One region of the Cohnella sp. LGH genome, then DNA from elsewhere that is predicted to be linked to it. Evidence: riboswitches for the same ligand, from Rfam matches in the RefSeq annotation. Region 1 holds a riboswitch; the other holds the start of a gene.

The links. A riboswitch is a leader RNA that binds a small molecule or an ion and turns the genes downstream of it on or off. The one in region 1 is predicted to bind cyclic di-GMP.
Region 2: it holds a riboswitch for cyclic di-GMP, as region 1 does, so the genes downstream of both, J4772_RS00635 (fibronectin type III domain-containing protein) here and J4772_RS10460 (transglutaminase-like domain-containing protein) in region 1, are expected to answer to the same signal.

The regions. Positions count from the first base shown of each region.
Region 1 covers NZ_CP072117.1:2,564,977-2,568,712, reverse strand. The annotation lists gene J4772_RS10470 (polysaccharide deacetylase family protein) at 1-19, opposite strand, end outside; gene J4772_RS10465 (class D sortase) at 259-951, shown strand; gene J4772_RS10460 (transglutaminase-like domain-containing protein) at 1,012-1,827, opposite strand; cyclic di-GMP riboswitch class I at 1,841-1,926, opposite strand; cyclic di-GMP riboswitch class I at 1,961-2,048, opposite strand; gene J4772_RS10455 (SpaA isopeptide-forming pilin-related protein) at 2,179-3,736, opposite strand, start outside.
Region 2 covers NZ_CP072117.1:146,655-150,390, forward strand. The annotation lists gene J4772_RS00630 (hypothetical protein) at 1-533, shown strand, start outside; cyclic di-GMP riboswitch class I at 1,217-1,316, shown strand; gene J4772_RS00635 (fibronectin type III domain-containing protein) at 1,745-3,736, shown strand, end outside.

The DNA of each region.
Region 1 (3,736 bases):
AAATTAATAATCCATTCATTAAGATCAAGCCTCTTTCTAATATCCGGTTTTCATCAATAGATCAAATTACCTATTTAATAGGAGAAAAGAACCAATCAACCAAACATTTATATTCTACCACGCCCTACTGAACAATTTCTAAACTTTTCTAAGTCAAATAGAAAAATCCGTTTTCTATTGTACAGTTTTTGTTCAGCCCGATAGTTTATTATTTCAGTTTGAACGTATCATGTATAGATAAAGGCAGATGGTAAATCTATGAAACGAACTGGAACAACCGTCACTAAAATCGCTTCCTACGCTTTGATTGCCGCAGGCCTAACATTGCTAGCTTTCCCATTTGCCCGAGAGTACCTCCAAGATAGAGAACAGAAACAAATTTTGCAAGAATTGGAGCAATCTTTGTCGTCCGGCGATCCCGCACGCTCCTACAATATTCAAGCAGAGTACAGCCGACTTTCTAACGTGCTTGACGCGGGGCTGGAACAAGCAGGAACGGAAATTGATTCGTCCGAGGTCCCTGAGGAATCTCAAGAGCCTATGGATGAGCGAACAATCGGGATTATCGAGATTGACAAAATCGATCTTAAGCTACCGATTTTAGAAGGAGCATCCGCGCAAAATATGAAGGTAGGTGCGGGCCATATGACGGAAACCGCACCGCTTGGCGAGGTCGGCAATGCCGCAGTCGCAGCCCACCGGGCCCGAACAAAAGGACGAATGTTCAATCGACTTGACGAAGTGGAAATCGGCGACCAAATCGACATCCGGACAAGAAACAGCAGCTTCGTCTACAAGGTGACCGACATTAAAGTCGTTCTTCCAAACGATCTGTCCGTACTGAAGAAAGACGAAGACAAAACGACTCTTACACTAATCACGTGTGATCCGCTAGTCAATCCAACGCATCGTCTCATCGTTCACGCAGAACGGGTTGAAGCTCAAAGTTAAACTCTCTATGCGAAAAAAGCGTCCGGAATCTATAACGATTCCGGACGCTTTTAAGTTCAATCAGTAATATTTGACTGCCGCGTAGTCGCTTGCTTTTTTGTTAAATGTGATCTTCTTGGCACCTTTGCTCAGCACTGCGTCAACAGTCGTGTCTACAACAACCCATTTGCCGTTCAAGTAAACCTCGTTCCAAGCGTGGTATTCATCAACCAAGTTCGTCTTGCCCATCGCCAGTTTGGTCGGAATGCCTACGCTGCGCAGCATAGCCGCGTAGAGAGTAGCGTAACCATAGCAGATGGCTTTGCCCGAGGTCAAAGTACCGTCAATGTCCGGAATGTAATCCGCAGCAACCTTACGAGCCAAATCTTTATCGTAGCTGACATTTTGAATGATATATTCGTAGATAGCCTTTGCTTTCTGTTCATCCGTAGCAGCTTTCTTCGTCAACTCCTTGACTTTGGCCAACGCCTTGTCGGCTTCCTTCCAAGCTACCGTCTGCGTCGAATTCAAGAATACATCAGGCTCATTCTTTACCGTTACATCGACCTTATCTGTAAGGCTCACGCGGTACTTTTTGTCGACAACATGCTCAAGCACCGTAATTTCATACTGCCCGTTGCCCAACTGCAGCGGCAGCCACACCGTCTGGTCGTTCGTTGTCGTGCTCAATGTATATGTATAGCTCGCGCTTCCCTTCGAAATCTTCGCCTTCATGTCGACTGATGTCTTGTTAGCCAGTCGGATGCCAATCGTGCCTCTCTCCAATTGGATCGTATCCAAAGTAACTTTATTTGCTTGCGTATCAGCGAAAGCGATTGCCGGGATCGTAGCGAAAAGAACGAAAGCGGCCAGTAACACTCTTGTAAATTTAATCATAATCCTGACTCCTTTCGATAGCTGGCTGCCATTCCTCATAGAAGAGAAGGCCCTCTAGCTTTGCGTCGCTGCCTTTCGACAGGTTTGCCTTTATCGTGAAGCTCGTCCGAAGAAAACAAAAAAAGCCGAGACTTTCGGTAGCTGGCTGTCATCCTTCCAACGGAAGGGAAGACCCTCTAGCTTTGCGTCGCTGCCTTTCGACAGGTTTGCCGTTATCGAGCTTGCTTTTATAGTAGAAGTATAGCAAATTTTCATAGATTATGCAAGGAAAAACCTACCGATTTCTCGGTAGGTTTGGAATATTCTATCTCTATTGTTTTTTATTATCTTTTTAGTCTCTCTATTCTCTTTTTATTGGTTTTTGGTACGGAAAATGCGATTGCGGTTGAGGAAAAGGATGCCTGCAGCGATTAGCGCAATGCCGGCAAGCTGCAAAGGAAGCGAGCTGTCTTCACCGGTTTTCGGCAATTGTTTCCCCGGAGTTTTTCCTCCCGCATCGATCCCGCCGAGTGGAATATCATCCACGTCGATCTCGACGAGAATTTCCTGTTCATTACCTTCCGGATCGGTCACGATGATGGTGAAGGAGTCTTTGCCTTTGTAGCCTTTGTCAGGCGTATACTTCCATTTACCATCCGGCGTGATCGTCACCGTGCCGTGCTTCGGTTCTTCTCCGACTTTGACCTTGCCCTTCTCAGGGACCTCGACTTCGCCTTTAACAGGCTTGTCTACAGTCGTTTCCTCTTTTACTTTGTCCCCTGGGTTCGTCGGCTTCGGAGTCTCTGTAGGCCCCGGAGTCGGAGTAGGCTCCGGTGTTTCTGTAGGCTGTGGAGTCTCCGTTGGTCCTGGCGTCTCTGTAGGTTTCGGCTCCTCCGTCGGCTTAGGCGTTTCCGTTGGGCCTGGGATCCAGCCTCCTCCTCCCGAGCTTGGAATTCTCTCGTTTGTTTTTTCTACGAGTACGGCTTCTGTCTGGACAAGAGTAATCTCAAACTCTACTGGCGTATTATTCAATTTGTATCCTGAAGGAGCTTTAACTTCAATAAGTTGATAATTGTTTGCAGGAAGATCCGTCAGCAGCAGTTGACCGTTCGAATCGGTCGTCAGCTTGGAGACGTCGATTCCAGCGACCGTTTGGAAGATCGGGTTGCCTTCCAGATCAACCATGTTTGTCTGTTCTCTCAATTCAAAAATAGCGCCTGGAAGAACCTGACTCTTGCCCTGATTATACTTCGTCAGTTGAACGGAGCGTTCGTTCTTCTTGTTCTCAATCGTGATCATTGTTGTTGGCTCTGTAATCACAATCGCTCTCTCGGCTTGTTCGATTACAAACCCGTCTGCTTTCGTCTCGACGAGCTTATAGTTTCCGTACGCTAAGCCGTTGAACTCGATTACGCCATTGACGTCCGTTTCAGTTGTAGTTACCAAGTGTCCGTCGGCATCATACAGTTGGAATTCAATGCCCTGCAGTTCCTTCGATGTTTTGGCATCTACCTTTGTAACGACAAGCTTACCGCCTGTACCTTTTGTATTTTTCGCCTCAAGTTCGACAATAGCAGTCTGATTAGCCACGATCTTAAGTGGTATTGGTATCGAGATCAGCTCGTAGAACAACGGCGCTTTAACTTCAACTAATGTATAATCGCCGGGTTCCAGATTTCCGGCAGCGATTTGCCCGTTATTATCCGTTGTCAGCAGTTCACCAACTTGAACGCCATTCGAATCCAGCAACTTAAACTCGGCGTCTTTTAATTTAATCGAGTTGTCCACGGAATCGACCTTGATCAGTTGGAAGCCTTGACGAATTTTCTCGTTCACAATTTCGATTGGAGCGGCATTGCCTTTGAACTCAATCGTTTTGCCGGCTGCAAATTGCGGATCTCGCACATGTCCATCCGGCGCTGCAATCTCT
Region 2 (3,736 bases), 2.4 Mb from region 1:
TGCCCGGTCGCGGACTTTATAAGCTTGTGCTGCTGTTTGTGCTGGCGATCGGAACGGGAACTACTTTACACGAATATATGGCGTATAGGGAGCTGGGCGCGGTCAACACGATTTTCCCGCTGCTGATCAGCGGAGTAGTCGCGATTGTGGGCGTATTTGTGTTGAAGAGCGTCTTTAACGCAAATTACGCTTCCTTAAAGCTGCAGGCCGAGCAGGAGGGACGGGGGGAAATGCATGCCTTTTTCACCCTTTTCGTGCCTAAAGTATGGAAACCGCTGTTGGGGCTTGGCGTACTGAACTTTGTCGGCTTATGGAACTCCTACATTCCGTCTTTCGTTTATACAAGCAATCCCGAACTTTACTCTCCTATCGCCAGCGTCGCTATGTTAAGCAGAAGCATGGACCTGCAGCAATCTCCCGAGATTATGCTGCAGCTGGGAGCTATCGTAAGCCTTCCTTCGGTTATTCTCCTATTGGCCTTGAGCAAGTTTCTGACGTCAGAGGTGTTCTTGGGGGCTTCTCGGCGGCTTTAGCTTAGGGAACCGGATACAGTCGAGAAAGATCACTTGGAACAGCACAACTATGGGCCACGTGAAGCGCCTGTATTTGAGTCAGGAGTTTTGAGCGAACTTCCGGTTTCCATCTACTCTGCACAGAGCTATTTGGTTGAAGATCAACAGGATGGAACCGTTTGGATCTGGATGGAGTACGTTGAGGGAGGGAGAACTTGCAAACACAATCGAGCAGTTTTCTTATATTGCCCGACAATTAGGCCGTGTTAATGGCGCTTACCTCACAGGAATAAAGATGTACCGAATCATGAATGGAGAATGAACCTCTCAAAATACACTGCTCCAAGAGAGACGTAACCAGCTCAATTGCATTATCGCCGTTCACAAGCAAATGGGCTTGGAGGCGGGCTCTTAGAGCTTCTTTCTCCTTTTAAGAGACAAGTTCCCGCAGAGCTCTAGAATTCAGAAACTGTACTTGATTTATATTCCTTACTGCGCACCCCACACCAGCTGTTTTCCTGTCCTCGGAATAGAGCAATTAACTCTATAAAGTCCTAATTCCACAGTCTCCCCTTTTCTCTATCGAAAGTATCAGTTTCTGAAGAAAATAGTAGAACAAAAAAGGAAAATGGTGTAAACTGAAGGGCGAAAGGGTAATTTTACCTATTCAAGAACAATAAACCGCTACGAGATACAGCCATGTGAACTGATAAAGGCAAACCTGTTCGAAAGGCAGGGACGCAAAGCCACGGACCTAAGGTGTCGGTAGAATTCATCGACTGCTATGGCCGCCGGGTTGCCCGCTCGCTGGCTTTTTTTGTTTTCTGAAAACCCTGATTTATCTATTTAAGGGAGAGTGTGACATGAAAAATCATTTATTATCTTTAGTAGCAAGAGTTTTATGTGTTACCCTGCTTGCGCAAATAGTCGTTTCGACATGGGAGAGCAATCCTGCTCAAGCTTCGTTGGTTAAACCATCCGATATTCGCGTTCAATTTGGAGGGGCCGAAGGTACTAGTTCACCAACATATACGCCGGATTATGGAGAAGTTTACGGAGAGAAAAATGGGCTTACATATGGTTGGAACTTTGATCATACCGCCTATTCAGTCAATGAGGCTGTTTACGGTTCTTCGGTATCGAGCTCATCTATTGTCATACAGCCCGGAGGACAATGGGAGATTGCGCTGCCATCCGGAGGTTATGAGGTTGAGATCAGTGTAGGCAATGCTGTGTACGGCAGTGTTAATACGCTTCAAGTTGAGGATGTCGTGTTCTGGGATCAATTTGAAATTGCGGCCGGCGATCGAGATACGATGAAAAAACGGGTTCAAGTCAAGGACGGTAGGCTCACATTAAAAGGAGATGCAACAAGTCCATCTACCTCTATCCAATCGTTAACGATTATGAAAAATGGCCCGGCGATCCGTCAAATGTCCATGCCTTATATCGGGTTACCGGCGGTGCAGAATAAACAACCCGGGGACACGATTCTGATATCCGGCAAGCAGAATAGTCAGTATAACGCCATTCCCTCTATAAAAGTTGGGGGGCTAGGGCAAGCGATCGGTACCTATTTAAACACGGAAATGTCTGCAATAAAGCAACGCATTGAAGCGATGGAATTGCTGGCCAGTCCTTGCACAGGATGCAATGCAAGCCAATTAGGAGCGGCAATTAACAACAGTCCTAATGAGACAGCCGTTATTAAGACCGGACATCTCAATTTAGGCGATTCCGCTACGTTTGGTTCGCCAACCAAACCGGTATTTTTAATTGTGGACGGAATCAATACGACTGGACATTTTGCACTGACTGTTTACGGAACGTTGGTCATCAAAGGGGATTTCAATTCAAATGAAAATCTGACACTGAACGTAATTCACCCGCAATTATCAGCGTCAGCAAGCAAAGGGGATTTGTGGATCGGCGGAACGCTCCGTTTGAATAATAATTCAACCTTGCAGGTGGCGGGCGACTTTACGTTGGGAAGCCTTATATACAACAACGGACAATTAAATGTACAAGCGGACCGACTATTTGTTTCTGACCAATTGCACATTAACACCAGAGTGGACATGAACATCGCGCAGGAAATGATTGTCGGAAAACTGATCGCTAATGACCAAACGACGAATATCCACGTTAACTCCGGGGATTTATTCATTCAAAATGATATTCACGTAAATAACCGTCTGAACATACAAACCGGCGGAGTTGTCGCCATCGGGGGCAGCATTACTTCCAATCAGAGACCTGTCATTTCTACTGGAATGGGCGAGAATGCTCAAACGAAACTGAATTACAGAATTTACGGACTAAATGCGGAGTATTATTCCGAACCGAATTTGACCGGGGATCTCACTGGTGTCGTCGATGAGAATATAAACCTGAACAATATATTACCGATAACCAAGCCGGGGCTTAACGACGGAAACATGTCGGTAAGATGGACAGGAACGATAACACCGTATTTCTCCGAGATTTATGAGTTCGAAACAGACGTAAGAGGCGGGGTGAAATTGTGGGTGAACGATACGCTTCTCATTGATAAGTGGGAGGCAACGGAGAACGGCAAGTATTCCGGCTCGGTGGCGCTCGAGGCCGGGGTAGAGTATGGCATCCAAATTGAATATGCCAACCGCGGAGGGCAGCAGCCTCGCATCTTATTAAATTGGGCAAGCGAATCCGGAGCGAAGGAAATTGTTCCGCAGAGTCAATTATCGCCGTTCGAGGTGCCCGTTCTTACGACGGTCGCAACGGAGAACACCGTAAATCTCGAATGGACGACATCCTTTAATGCGAATGGATATGAGATTGAGGCGGACGGGGCCGTTTATTCATTAGGCAATCAATCCGTTTTTGCCCATGCTCCACTAGAAACGGGAACGCTGCATAGGTATAGGGTAAGGGCCGTAAATAACGGTATTAAAGGCGGATGGTCGCCGATACAAGAGATTTGGACGTTGCCGGGTATTCCTGTAAATATTCGTCTAGAATCAACAAGCAACTCCGTAACGCTAACGTGGGATGAAGTAAAAGGCGCCGAAGGATATGACATTGAAACTTACAATACAGTAATCGATAACAGGAACAGCACGACTTACACCGAGCTTGATCTTAATCCGAATCTTCAGAGAACATTTAGAATTCGTGCTCGCAACTCTAGCGGTTTCGGAAAGTGGAGCGTCATCGTGGCCAAGTCAACTCTGCCCGGGGCGACA